Regions from separate parts of the Janthinobacterium svalbardense genome, predicted to be linked through region 2. Evidence: predicted binding sites of a transcription regulator. Region 2 holds the regulator's gene; each other region holds the start of a gene.
What was found. The regulator FNR, encoded in region 2, switches genes on or off when oxygen is low (the NO sensors DNR and NnrR bind a similar motif). The targets are predictions, from matches to a motif close to TTGATNNNNATCAA.
Positions count from the first base shown of each region.

Region 1: ubiU (ubiquinone anaerobic biosynthesis protein UbiU) is a predicted target of FNR. The motif match lies at 1,828-1,841, and genes of this name have one in related genera.
Region 3: nirK (copper-containing nitrite reductase) is a predicted target of FNR. The motif match lies at 2,051-2,064, and genes of this name have one in related genera.
Region 4: CNX70_RS04885 (IPT/TIG domain-containing protein) is a predicted target of FNR. The motif match lies at 1,614-1,627, and genes of this name have one in related genera.

Region 1 is NZ_CP023422.1:2,600,892-2,603,999, reverse strand. Features, by position in the region: gene ubiV (ubiquinone anaerobic biosynthesis protein UbiV) at 1-600, opposite strand, end outside; gene ubiU (ubiquinone anaerobic biosynthesis protein UbiU) at 727-1,764, opposite strand; gene CNX70_RS11690 (hypothetical protein) at 1,926-2,342, shown strand; gene CNX70_RS11685 (ribonucleoside triphosphate reductase) at 2,461-3,108, shown strand, end outside.
Region 2 is NZ_CP023422.1:292,242-295,349, reverse strand. Features, by position in the region: gene CNX70_RS01235 (response regulator) at 1-876, opposite strand, end outside; gene fnr (fumarate/nitrate reduction transcriptional regulator Fnr) at 1,116-1,874, shown strand; gene CNX70_RS01225 (FixH family protein) at 2,001-2,525, opposite strand; gene ccoG (cytochrome c oxidase accessory protein CcoG) at 2,672-3,108, opposite strand, start outside.
Region 3 is NZ_CP023422.1:5,743,866-5,746,973, forward strand. Features, by position in the region: gene ytfE (iron-sulfur cluster repair protein YtfE) at 1-468, opposite strand, end outside; gene nirK (copper-containing nitrite reductase) at 498-1,982, opposite strand; gene norR (nitric oxide reductase transcriptional regulator NorR) at 2,133-3,108, shown strand, end outside.
Region 4 is NZ_CP023422.1:1,107,789-1,110,896, forward strand. Features, by position in the region: gene metH (methionine synthase) at 1-1,143, opposite strand, end outside; gene CNX70_RS04885 (IPT/TIG domain-containing protein) at 1,785-3,108, shown strand, end outside.

The DNA of each region.
Region 1 (3,108 bases), 2.3 Mb from region 2:
CAGCAGGCCGTCCGGTTCTTCCAGGCAGCTGTAGCCGCAGTCGTCCTTCGGCAGGTTGCGGTTGCGCGCCGTGAAGCAGCGCGCGGAAAACGCCAGCGGCATGCGGCCATAGGCGAACACTTCCGTCTCCAGTCCTTCCGGTTTCTGGCGCTGCATCTCGGCCAGCGCCGTCTGCCCCATTTCCAGCGGCATCACCCAGCGCCGCGCGCCCAGGCGCGCCAGCAGTTGCAGGCTGGGGCCATTGAACAGGTTCAAATGGGGACCGGCGACAAAGGGCGCACCCTTTTCCATGCAGTGCACGGCGCCCATGTCGTTCGCTTCGACCGTATAGCGGCCATTGCCCGTGATGCGGCGCAGGGTCGCCAGTTCGGCGCCCGCCTCGATCAGCGCCTGCGTCGACAGCACCACTTCCTTGCCGGCAGCGGCCAGCATGTCGGCGATATCGAGCCAGTCGGCCAGGCGCAGCTCATGCCGGCGCGAACACACGGTTTCACCCAGGTACACGATCTCGACGGCGCTACCGGCGATCTGCTGGTAAAACTCGAAGACGGTGGCGCGCGGCCAGTAGTACAGCAAAGGACCCAACGATAGTTTTAGCATGCCTTTTCCAGTATTTTTCAAGTTACAAAACCGTAGCGAGCGGCTCGCGGCGAGGCCGAGAAGCGCAGCCGTGCTCGAGCACGGTGAGCATCGCAGGCCGCGCCCCGGGACGCGCAGTAGGTTTTGCTATTTCCAGGAGCGATGGTAGGCGCCTAAAGTGTGCTGCTGACCTTCGGCCAGCTTGTCCATGGCCGCCATCCAGCCCGGCTTGACGGCGTAGCGCGGATTGCCTTCGCGGCAGGCGTCGATCGCTTCGCGCCACACGCGCGTGACCTGCGCCACGTAGGCGGGACTGCGCTGGCGCCCTTCGATCTTCACGGCGCGCACGCCCATGGCGATCAGTTGCGGCAGCAGCGCCAGGGTATTCAAGCTGGCCGGCTCCTCGATCGCGTAATACTCTTCGTCATTGACTTCGAAGCGGCCCTTGCACAGGGTCGGATAGCTGGCGTTTTCACCGGGCGCATAGCGGTCGATCAGCACGCCGTTCAGGCGCGACTCCAGGCCATTCGGCGTTTCCAGCCAGCGCACGGCCTTGGCCGGCGAGCACACGCCGTGGGTGTTCGGCGCCTCGCCCGTTGCATACGACGACAACGCACAGCGCCCTTCGACCATCACGCACAGGCTGCCGAAACCGAACACTTCGATCTCGACTTCCGTCTTGCTGATCAATTGTTCCACCTGCGCCATCGACAGCACGCGCGGCAGCACGGCGCGGGCGATGCCGAAGTGTTCATGGTAAAAATTGATGGCTTCGTAGTTGGTGGCCGAGCCCTGCACGGACAGGTGCAGGCGCAGCTGCGGCTGGTGCTGCGCCGCGTAGGCCATCAGACCCGGATCGGCAACGATCATGGCGTCGATGCCGGCCGCAGCCGCGCGATCAATGGCGCTGCGCCACACGGCCCAGTTGTGCGGCTGCGGATAAGTGTTCAGCGCCAGCAGCACCTTGCGTCCGTACTGGTGGGCGTAGCGCACGCCTTCGGCGATGGCTTTCTCGTCGAAATTGAGGCCGGCGAAATTGCGCGCATTGGTGGCATCGCGAAAGCCCAGGTAAACGGTATCGGCGCCATTGTCGACGGCCGCTTTCAGGGCAGGCAGGCTGCCGGCGGGGCAGACCAGTTCCAGCGGTCCGGCCACGCGGGTGGCGGTAGTTGATTCAAGCATCATGATGTTCACAGTCCTGTATCGGCTCAGGGTGCAGACTATAGCCCCGCCCATGCTGCCCAGTCCTTGACGCAGGTGAAGGAATGCATGCATGGCTGGCACACCTTCAACTTGCTTGACCTGGCTGTAAAATGCCCCACTTCCCCCCTCTTCGATTGCCCACCATGACCCGCAAACCGCTGCTGATTTTCCTTCTGACCCTGTTCCTCACCGCGCTGCAAGTGCAGTGGGCCGGTCCGGCCGATGGCTATGACGCGGGGACCATCTCCGTGCTGTCGCCGGAAGTGCTGGGCGCCTATCCGGGCGTGCTGCTGCTGTTCCTGCTGGCCGTGTTCGCGCGCCGCCAACTGCCGCTGCTGCGTCAGGCCGCCATCTGCACGGGCCTGCTGGCCATCTACTGGCTGCTGGCGAACTACGTCACGTTCGATGCGCGCGTGGCCAGCTGGAGCACCTATACGCCACTGGAAATCTGGGCCCACGTACTGCCCGCCTCCGTCGCCAGCATCGCCGCCTGCGGCGCCGCATTCTTTTGCGCGAGCTGGCTGATCCTGCGCGAAACGCGCTGGAACAAAACCGGCTGAGGTGGTTTTTTCACCTGGATCAAGGATACGCGAATCGCTTGCACGCCACCTTTGACGGCACTACATTTAGTAGATAACCTTCATAAAAACACCGCATGTTGTGTTTACTGGAGGTTTCATGACGACGAATGCAGTTTCCCCCACACGCGGCCAGGTCGATGTCGCCGCGTCCATCAATGAATACCTGGAACGGCGCGACTGGCGCGTCAACGCCAACGCCAACCAGGGGTATTCCTTGGGTGGCTTGATCCTGAATGTCTCGGGCAAGGTCATCGCCAACTACTGGCTGGACCAGGTGTATCCGCCGGAAGTGGGCGCGGCGCACCGCGAAGCGGCACTGCACATCCACGACCTCGACATGCTGGCCGGCTACTGCGCCGGCTGGTCGCTGCGAACCCTGCTGCATGAAGGCTTGAATGGCGTGCCGGGCAAGATCGAATCGGGCCCGCCGAAACACATGTCGAGCGCCATCGGCCAGATCGTCAATTTTCTCGGCACCCTGCAAAACGAATGGGCCGGCGCGCAGGCGTTCAGCTCCTTCGACACCTACATGGCGCCCTACATCCGCAAGGACAGCCTGCGCTACGAAGACGTGCGCCAGTACATGCAGGAGCTGATCTTCAACCTCAACGTGCCATCGCGCTGGGGTACGCAAACGCCGTTTACCAACCTCACCTTCGACTGGGTCTGCCCGGACGACCTGCGCGAGCAGATTCCCGTCATCGCCGGCCAGGAGATGGACTTCAGCTATGGCGAGCTGCAGGCG
Region 2 (3,108 bases):
GATGCTCCACAGCACCAGCCGGTACAGTACGCCATCGAACGGTTCGAAGGCATCGTCGAGAGGCAGCGAGGCGGCCAGCAGCCAGTTCACGGATTTCAGGCGTTTGAAGCTGTTGACGGCCGTGATGCTGCGGCTGTTGGTGCTGACCATGCTGCCTTCGCCATCTTGCCTCAACAACTCGGTGGTGGTCAGGTTGGCGTTCGGCAGGCGTGGCTGCAGCAAACGGTTGGTATCGGGGTGCAGCACGTAGCGCGGCACGGCGCCGCGCGTGAGGATGAAGTAATAGCCGCTCTTGCCGATCTTTTCCGAACGCAGGCGTCCCAGCAGGTTGTCCTTGTACAGGCGCAGCACACCGATCACCACGCCGGCCACCTGGCCATCGGCCGTGAGCACGGGCGCCACCATCTGCACGATGGGCATGCCGCTCGATTTGCCCAGCATCGGCTCGGTGATCATGGGCTGGCGCGTGCGCAGGACGGTCTGGAAATACTCGCGCTCGGCGACGTTGATGCCGGCGCGCCCCGCCACTTCCGGCATGTCGGCCACGACGGCGCCTTGCGCATCGAGCACCAGCACGTCGTCGAACAGCACCAGCATCGAGCGGCGCGAATAGTATTCGCGTAATTGGGCGGGCTGGGCGATCAATTCCGGCGGCTGCTGCCTGGCCGTCAGCGTGACGATCTGCAGCAGCATGCCCAGCTTGTCGTCGAGTTCGGCAGCGGTGCGGCTGATCAGGGCAGATTGCTGGCTCAGCAGTACTCGGGTGAAGTCGGCGCGCATGTGCTGCACCTGTATCATGGTGACCAGCGCGATCATGGCGATCGAGGTCAGGCTGGTGGCCAGCGCGACTTTTGCTTTGATGCCGAGAGGCTTCATGATTTCCTTTTCAGTACCGGGCGGTACAGGCGGCAGAGAATGCTGTCGGGAATTTTCCTATCAATACATCAACTTGGCAAGCGGCGTCGCGCAAATTGCCTTTCCCACATGGGCTTTTAACGATGTTGCCATATAATCAAGGTTGGAACGTCGTTTATTCAGCGGAAATGCGGTGAAATTGGCACACGGCAACCCTGTATGCAGTAAACTCGTTATTGCATTTTCTAAAAGGTACCGACATGACTGAAGCGCTACTCACTCCCACCATGCCCACAGTGACCGTGGAAGCGTTGCGTGCGCGATGCTCGACCTGCAGCATGCATCAATTGTGCCTGCCGATGGGCCTCGATGTGGGCGACATGGACAGGCTGGACCAGATCATCGGCCGCCGCCGCAAGATCGTGCGCGGTGCCTCGCTGTTCCGCATCGGCGACTCGTTCCAGAATCTGTACGCGATCCGCCTGGGGCACTTCAAGACGTACCAGATCAATCCGGGCGGTGAAGAGCAGGTGACGGGTTTCCAGATGGCTGGCGAACTGCTGGGCATGGACGCCATCAGCGCCGACCGCCACCACTGTAATGCGGTGGCGCTGGAAGACAGCGAAGTGTGTGAAATTCCGTTTTCCAGCCTGGAACAGTTGCTGGGCAATATGCCGACCCTGCTGCGCCATTTCCATCGCATGATGAGCCAGGAAATCACACGCGAGCAAAGCGTCATGCTGTTGCTGGGCAATATGCAGGCGACCCAGCGTTTTGCCGCCTTTATCGTCAACCTGGCCTCGCGCTATGAAGCGCGCGGCTATTCGGCCAGCAAATTTCAGCTGCGCATGTCGCGCGAGGAAATCGGCAATTACCTGGGGCTGACCATCGAAAGCGTCAGCCGTTTATTGTCGAAATTCAAGAAGGAAGGCTGGCTGCGCGTCTCCAACCGCGAGATCGAGATCTTGCAGCCAGCAAAATTGAAGGCCATTACAGCCGGCACGGACGTCTGTAAATAACAGCACCGTCAAAACCTACTGCGCGTCGCGCTTTGCGGCCTGCGATGCTCGCTGTGCTCTAGCACAGCTGCGCTTCTTAGCCACAAATCACTGCCGCTCGCTACGGTTTTTTCCCGGCGCTGTACGTTATAGCTCTTCATCCGCATGCAGCGCGATGCTGCGCTGCAGGGGCCAGGTCCAGATGCCGGACAGGCGCCACTCGCGTTTGTCGTTTTCCACCAGTACTTGCCAGCGGCTGCGCTCGAGCATCGGCAGCGCCACGGAGAAATTGCCGGCCGCATCGGGCTGCACCAGCAGCTTGATATCTTTTTCCGGCAAGGTCGCATGCGCCAGATGCAACTGCAGCGGACCCTGGTAAGCCTTGCCGAAGCTGTGCACGGAACCACTCAGGCGCGCTGCAGCAACGTCATACGACAGGCTGGTATCCATCGCCAGGTCGCTGGCGATCGTGTCGCGCCGCAAATCCTGGTTGATCGCCTTGCCCTGCTTGTAATAATCACCCACCACCAGGGCATCGGGCTGCGTAAACGCGATATACGCCATGCAGCTGCCGACGACCACGGACAGGCCGGGACCGATCATCAGCAGCCATGGCCAGCGATGCTTGTACCACGGGGCAACGGGGGCTTGCAGCTTGAGACTGTCGGACATTTTGTTCTCCTTGGGGTCAGACCCTTTGGGTCTGACCCCAGCTTTTGCTTCTGGGTTGAAAATAAAGTAAAGCTAACGCATGTTTGATGCTACCCCTACGGCGAAATACCGGGGTCGGACCCAGAGGGTCCGACCCCGAATCAACATCACCGCGGTACGATGAATACCGCGCTTTCACGCACATGCAGCGATGGGTCGTCCAGCGAGTGCAATTCGATCGCAATCTTGTTCGAGCCCTTTTCTCCCACGCCGTGCGGTACGCGCAGGCGGATCGGCCAGCCCAGCGTTTCCGTCGGCTGCAAGGTCACCTCTTCGCGCGTCAGCAAGGTCAGGCCCGGCAAGCCGGAAGCGCTGATTTTGAAATGCTGGGTTTGCTCCGAGGTGTTCATGATCTGCAAGCGGTAGACGTTTTCGATCATGCCGTCTTCCACTTCGCGTCCCATCGAACCGCGGTCGCGGATCACGTCCATTTTCAGGGGCGTGCGCAGCGCCAGCGAGGTACACACGGCGATGATGATCAGGGCCAGGATGGAAGTGTAGATCAGCACGCGCGGGCGCATGGCGCGCTGGCGGATCTGCTTCG
Region 3 (3,108 bases), 820 kb from region 2:
GATGGGCGCGCCGGCCCGCGGGCCCTGGCCGCGCACGATCATCGGGAACAGCACGTCTTCTTCCTTGCGCATATGGCTTTCCAGCTCCTGCGCCATGGCCGACAGGTGTTCCGCCAGCCCGTGCGGACAGTCGGCGCGGTCACCGTGCACCTGCTCGACCTTGCGCGCCAGGCGTATCAGCTCGGGCAACTGCTCGCGGTGCACGGCGTGATAGCGGGCCAGGATGTGTTCCACCAGCTCGGTGGCCGGGGCGTCCTGCCAGTCACGCTCGCCGCCGGTATCTGCGCGCTCTGCCAGCAGCCGCAGTTCCTCGACGATGGGCGCCGTGTCCACGCCGGCCGCTGCGGCCGCCGCGCGCAGGGTCTTGTTGCCGCCGCAGCAGAAATCCAGACGGTGCGCATCGAACAGGCGCGTGGCGCCAGGGATGCGGCGGGCCAGCTGGCCCAGGGATAACTCGATCATTTCCATAACAGTTCCTTGAGGATGAATAGGTAGATTTAATGCACGGCGCCCGCGTGGTAGACGCCGGGCACGGGTTCGCCCGTCACTTCCAGCACGCCCACGGCGCCCTTGCCGGCGCGCGACAAGGCATGGTCGACCAGCAGATAGCTGCCCGGGTGCTGCACCTTGAGTTCGACGATGGTCGCGCCACCCGGCGCCACGAGCGTCGTTTGCACGTCGTGTTTTGGGCTGCTGATCGAGCCTTCGCTGTACACCTTGTCGAAGATCTCGCCGATGATGTGGAACGATGAAATCTTGTTCGGGCCACCCACGCCGAAATAGATGCGCACCGTCTCGCCGACTTTCGCCTGCAATTTGTGCGTCTTGCTCAGGGCGCCCACTTCGCCGTTGAAGACGTAGTAGTCGGGCAGCTCATTGGCCATTTTTTCCAGGTTCGGTTCCTGGTGCACGGGCGCACCGTGCGGACGTCCCGTATACATCTCGCCCTGCATCACGTAATACTCGCGGTCCACCTTCGACAAGCCGCCTTCCGGTTCGACCAGGATCATGCCGTACATGCCGGCCGCGATATGCTGCGGCACCAGCGGCGTGGCGCAGTGGTAGACGAACAGCCCCGGATTGAGCGCCTTGAAGGTGACGGTTTTTTCCTGCCCCGGCGCGACCTGCGTGTGCTGTCCGCCGCCATGGCCGCCCGTCACGGCGTGCAAATCGATCGAGTGGATCATCTTGCTGTCCTTGGCATTGAACAGGGTCAGTTCCACCGTGTCGCCCACCTTCGCGCGCAGCATCGGGCCGGGCACTTGCCGGTTGAAGGTCCAGTACGTAAAAGTGGTGCCGTCATCGAGCTTGCCCGGCAATTCCACCGTCTCCATGCGGTACTTGAGCAACTGCGGCGCGCGCGCGCCGATGGCGACAGGTACCTGCGCCGGATTGGCGGCCACGTTGACGGCGGACGGATCGGGGCCGCGCATCGGCGACGGCGCGGGCGTGTACAAGGCCAGCGCGGCGGCCTGGCTCGATTCGCTGGCAGCGCTGCCGGCGGCGGCAGCCTTCGGTGCCCCGGCTTCGGCCAGCGACGTGCCGGTCACTTCCAGCTTGCCTTCCATGCCGATCTGGCGGTGGCCGGGGATCGAGCAGAAATAGGTGAATGTGCCGGCGCGCGTGACCTTGAAGCGCACGCTGGTGCTGCCGCTATTGGCGCTGAATTTGGCGGATGCGACGTTGAGTTCCGGGATCAGCAGATCGTGCTCGGCGCCTTCGCCGCTTTTCAGCACCAGTTCGACCGTATCGCCCACCTTGGCCGCCAGCACCGGGTTGACCTGGCCCTTGGCGTCGATGAAGACCATCTTGCCGTCGACGATATTGGTTTGCAGCTCATAGCGCTTGAGCGTCGCAGGCGCGGTTTTGGCCGCAGTGGCGGCGGCGCTGGCCGGCAGGCTCGCCTGGGCTTGCACGGACAGGGGCATGGCCAGGACACAGACGGCGGCGGCAATGGCGCGGAGGGAGGGAGTCGTTTTCATCAAGCTTTCCTTGGTCTTGTATGCCGGTTCGGCACACTTATCTAGGCAAAGCGTGTGCCAGGAAAAACTTGTTTTAAATCAACGATTTGAAAAATGCAGGGTCGGTATGACCCTGTTTAGGCGTGGTCCGTTGTACCCTGCATGGTAGTTATGACCACCACTGCCATCCACCTGCTGTTACTCACCGACCTGGTCGCCGACCTGCCCGTGGCCGTGCGCCTGCAGCGCCTGGTGGGCAGCCTGCGCGCGCACTTCGGCTGCGAGGCCGTGGCCTTGCTCAAGCTCGATGGCGAGCACCTGCGCCCCGTGGCGATGGCAGGCCTGGCCAGCGATGCGCTGGGACGCCGCTTCGCCATCGCCGACCACCCGCGCCTGGCCGCCATCCTGCAGCGGCGCGGCGTGCTGTGCTTCCATCACGACAGCTCCCTGCCCGATCCCTACGATGGCCTGATCGCCGAGCGGGCCGGCGAGCCGCTGCCCGTGCACGATTGCATGGGCATGGCGCTGGACCTGGAAGGCGAACGCTGGGGCGTGATCACGCTCGATGCGCTGCAGGTGGGTACCTTCGACGCGCGCGCGCAGCGCGACCTGGGCGAACTGGCCTGCGCCATCGAGGCGGCCGTGCGCGTGACCCGCCTGGAGACGGAAATCCGCGCGCTGCGCCTGTCGGGCGGCGCCATGCTGGCCGATGCGCAGGCGCCGCGCGAGGAACACGACTTCGTCGGCCAGAGCAGCGCCATCATGCAGCTGCTGCACGAGCTGCAGGTGGTGGCCGAATCGGACCTGCCCGTGCTGCTGCTGGGCGAGACGGGCGTGGGCAAGGAACTGTGCGCGCACCGCCTGCACCGCTTGTCGCGCCGCGCGGGCAAGCCCCTGATCCACGTCAATTGCGCGGCCTTGCCCGAGTCCCTGGCCGAAAGCGAATTGTTCGGCCATGTACGCGGTGCGTTTTCCGGCGCCGTCAGCGACCGGCCTGGCCGTTTCGAAGCGGCCGAAGGGGGCACGCTGTTTCTCGATGAAGTGGGCGAATTGCCGCTGTCGATACAGGCCAAGCTGCTGCGCACCCTGCAAAATGGCGAAATCCAGCGCCTGGGCGCGGACCGGCCACGCCGGGTCAACGTGCGCG
Region 4 (3,108 bases), 820 kb from region 2:
CACGTTGACGAACAGCGATTCGTCGTTGACGACGAACGGTTCCAGGCCGGCCAGGCGCAAGTCGTGCGATGGGGCCGGCACGCTGCGCGGCGTGTTCTTCGACAGCAACTCGCCGATGGCGGCGATGTGCTCGGGTGTGGTGCCGCAGCAGCCGCCCGCCATGTTCAAGAAGCCCGCGTCGGCGAATTCGCGCAGCAGGGCGGACGTGTCGGCTGGCAACTCGTCGAAACCCGTGTCGCTCATGGGGTTGGGCAAGCCCGCGTTCGGGTAGATGCAGACGAAGGTGTCGGCGATCTTGGCCAGTTCTTCCGCGTACGGGCGCATCAGAGCGGCGCCCAGTGCGCAGTTCAGGCCGATGGTCAGCGGTTTCGCGTGGCGCACGGAATTCCAGAAGGCGGGCACGGTCTGGCCCGACAAAATGCGTCCCGAGGCGTCCGTGACGGTGCCGGAAATCATCAAGGGCAGGCGCACGACGGTCGGATTTTGCTCGTAGAACAGGTCGATGGCGAACAGGGCCGCCTTGCAGTTCAAGGTATCGAAAATGGTTTCCACCAGCAGCACATCGGCGCCCCCTTCCACCAGGCCCTGCGTCTGCTGCAGGTAAGCGGCCACCAGCTGGTCGAAACTGACGTTGCGCGCGGCCGGGTCGTTCACATCGGGCGAGATCGATGCCGTCTTCGGCGTGGGGCCCAGGGCGCCGGCGACGAAGCGCGGCTTGTCCGGGGTGGAATATTTATCGCAGGCGGCGCGTGCCAGCTTGGCCGCCTGCACGTTCATTTCATAGGCCAGGTGGGCCATGTGGTAATCATCTTGCGCGATCGTCGTGGCGCCGAAGGTATTCGTTTCGATCAGGTCGGCGCCGGCCGCCAGGTAGCGCTCGTGGATTTCCTGGATGATGTGTGGCTGGGTGAGCGTGAGCAGCTCATTGTTGCCTTTAACGAAAAGTTCGCGTGCACCGCTGTCGGCCGGCGCGGCGAAATCGATGAAGCGGCCGGCGGGGCCGCCACGGTACGCTTCTTCGTCGAGCTTGTATTGCTGGATGATCGTGCCCATGGCGCCGTCGAGGATCATGATCCGCTGCGCCAGAATGGCGCGCAAGGTGGCTTCGGTCGGGGACATGGCGGGGATCACGGTATCGTTCATTTCATGCTTTCAATAGGCAAACGGGCGGCGGCGCGGCGACAAGACTTTACGAGGCGGATGCGGGTCAGCAGGATCCGCTGACGGAGAGTTGCCGGCCGGGTAGGGCAGGCAGAAAGGTGGCAATCGCCTGATTTCACCGGGTCTAAAATTATACGGCATCAGGCTGCTTTGGTTTTAAGCAAAAGCGGTCGTTCACCCCACCGCAAGCTTTCTTGCAACACATCGCCTTGCGCCGTGCCTGCTCCTGAAATGACATTTATGAAAATCTTACTCAAAACGTTAATTCTTCCACCAAAATTGGCGGAAATATATGCCCTCTAGGCTGTGGAAAAATTTCCACATTATTTATGCCATATCAGCCTATTTTTAATGAATCGAATGGCAATAGCTGTAATGGAAAATAAATTCGATTATAGACGCTGCAGAGTGAGAGGAATAATGCTCAGAATAAATTTTGCCAAACAGATATTTTCATTATTATCAAAACCAATTGAATCAAAAGCATTAATAGTTGTCTTTAGGAATCGAATTAACCCATAATATTGGTTCCTAGAAATTAAATTCTCACCAAAAGTCACCAATATGTCACATTTATCTTGTGTCCTCCCCGGCACCGCGCTGCATCAACCTGGTTGCCAGCCATGAAAAACCGTCTGCTTGTCGCATTGTTTGTCATGCTGGGCCTGTCCGCCTGCGGCGGTGGCGGCGGCGGTGGTGGCGACACCGTGGTGGCGACCACTTCGGGTACTCCCGTCCAGATTCCTGCCGTGACGGCCGTCTCGGCGGCGAATGTCGTCGTGGGTGGCAGCCTGGTGCTCACGGGCACGAATCTGAGCCGCGTGACGGCCTACCAGGTGGGGGGCGTGACGGTTGCCACTAGTGCCGCCAGCGAGACCAGCGTTACCCTGGCCATGCCTGGCGTGCCCGTAACGGGTGCCCTGAGCCTGGTCAGCGCCAGCGGCACGGCGGCCAGCAGCTATAACGTCAATGTGTACCTGCCCTTGAGCGTGGGCAGCGTCGCACCGGCGACGGGCGGCGTCGGTTCCAGCGTGACGATCACGGGCGGCGGCATGGGTACCGTGACGGCGGTGCAGTTTGGCAATGGTGCGGCGGCGACGCCGCAAAGCCAGACGGCCGGCAGCGTGACCGTGGTGGTGCCCTTGGGCGCGGCAACGGGGGCGCTGACGGTGCGCGGTCTTTACAACGATGCCATCAGCAGCGATACGTACAAGGTCTTGGCGAGCGTGGTCGTGACGTCGATCACCTCCAACGTCAACAGCGGGACCTTGTCGGTGACGCTGCAGGGCAGCAATCTCGACCAGGTCAGCTCGGTTTCGGTGGGCAATACGCCGGCTGTCATCGTCAGCGCCAGTGCCAGCCAGCTGCTGCTGTCCGCGCCAGCTGCGGCAACGGGCAACGTGATGCTGTCGGCCGCTTCGCGCATCGCCGTCAATGCGGGCACGGTGTCGGCCTTTACCTTGGGCAGCATTGATTTTGCGCAAGTACTGAATTTGAACGCCAGCAATACGGCCTTGCGCCTGACGCGCGGCAAGCCGACCGCCGTGCGCGTGTCCGTGCTGGCCACGCAGGCGGGCCAGGCCAGTCCGGCAGTCACCCTGAATGCGACCGCCGCCAATGGCAGCAACCTGGGCAGCATCGCGATGACGGGGCCGGCGCTCTTGCCGACGACGAAGAACGATGACAGTTTCAATGGCAACTTCAGTGCCGTCCTGCCGTCCGGCTGGATCTTGCCCGGCGTGCGCGTGCGCGTGACGGCCGTCGGCAATGACGGCGTGCAAGTGAGCCAGGAAGCGGCGCCCGTGGTGGCCAGCTTGGCCAGAATCCGCTTGGTGCTCGTGCCCCTGAGCACCGACGATGGCGTGGCGCAACTGCCTGACGCCGAGGTGATCCGTGCTGCGCTGCTGCGCGTGTATCCGTATGCGACGGAAAATATCAGCATCACGA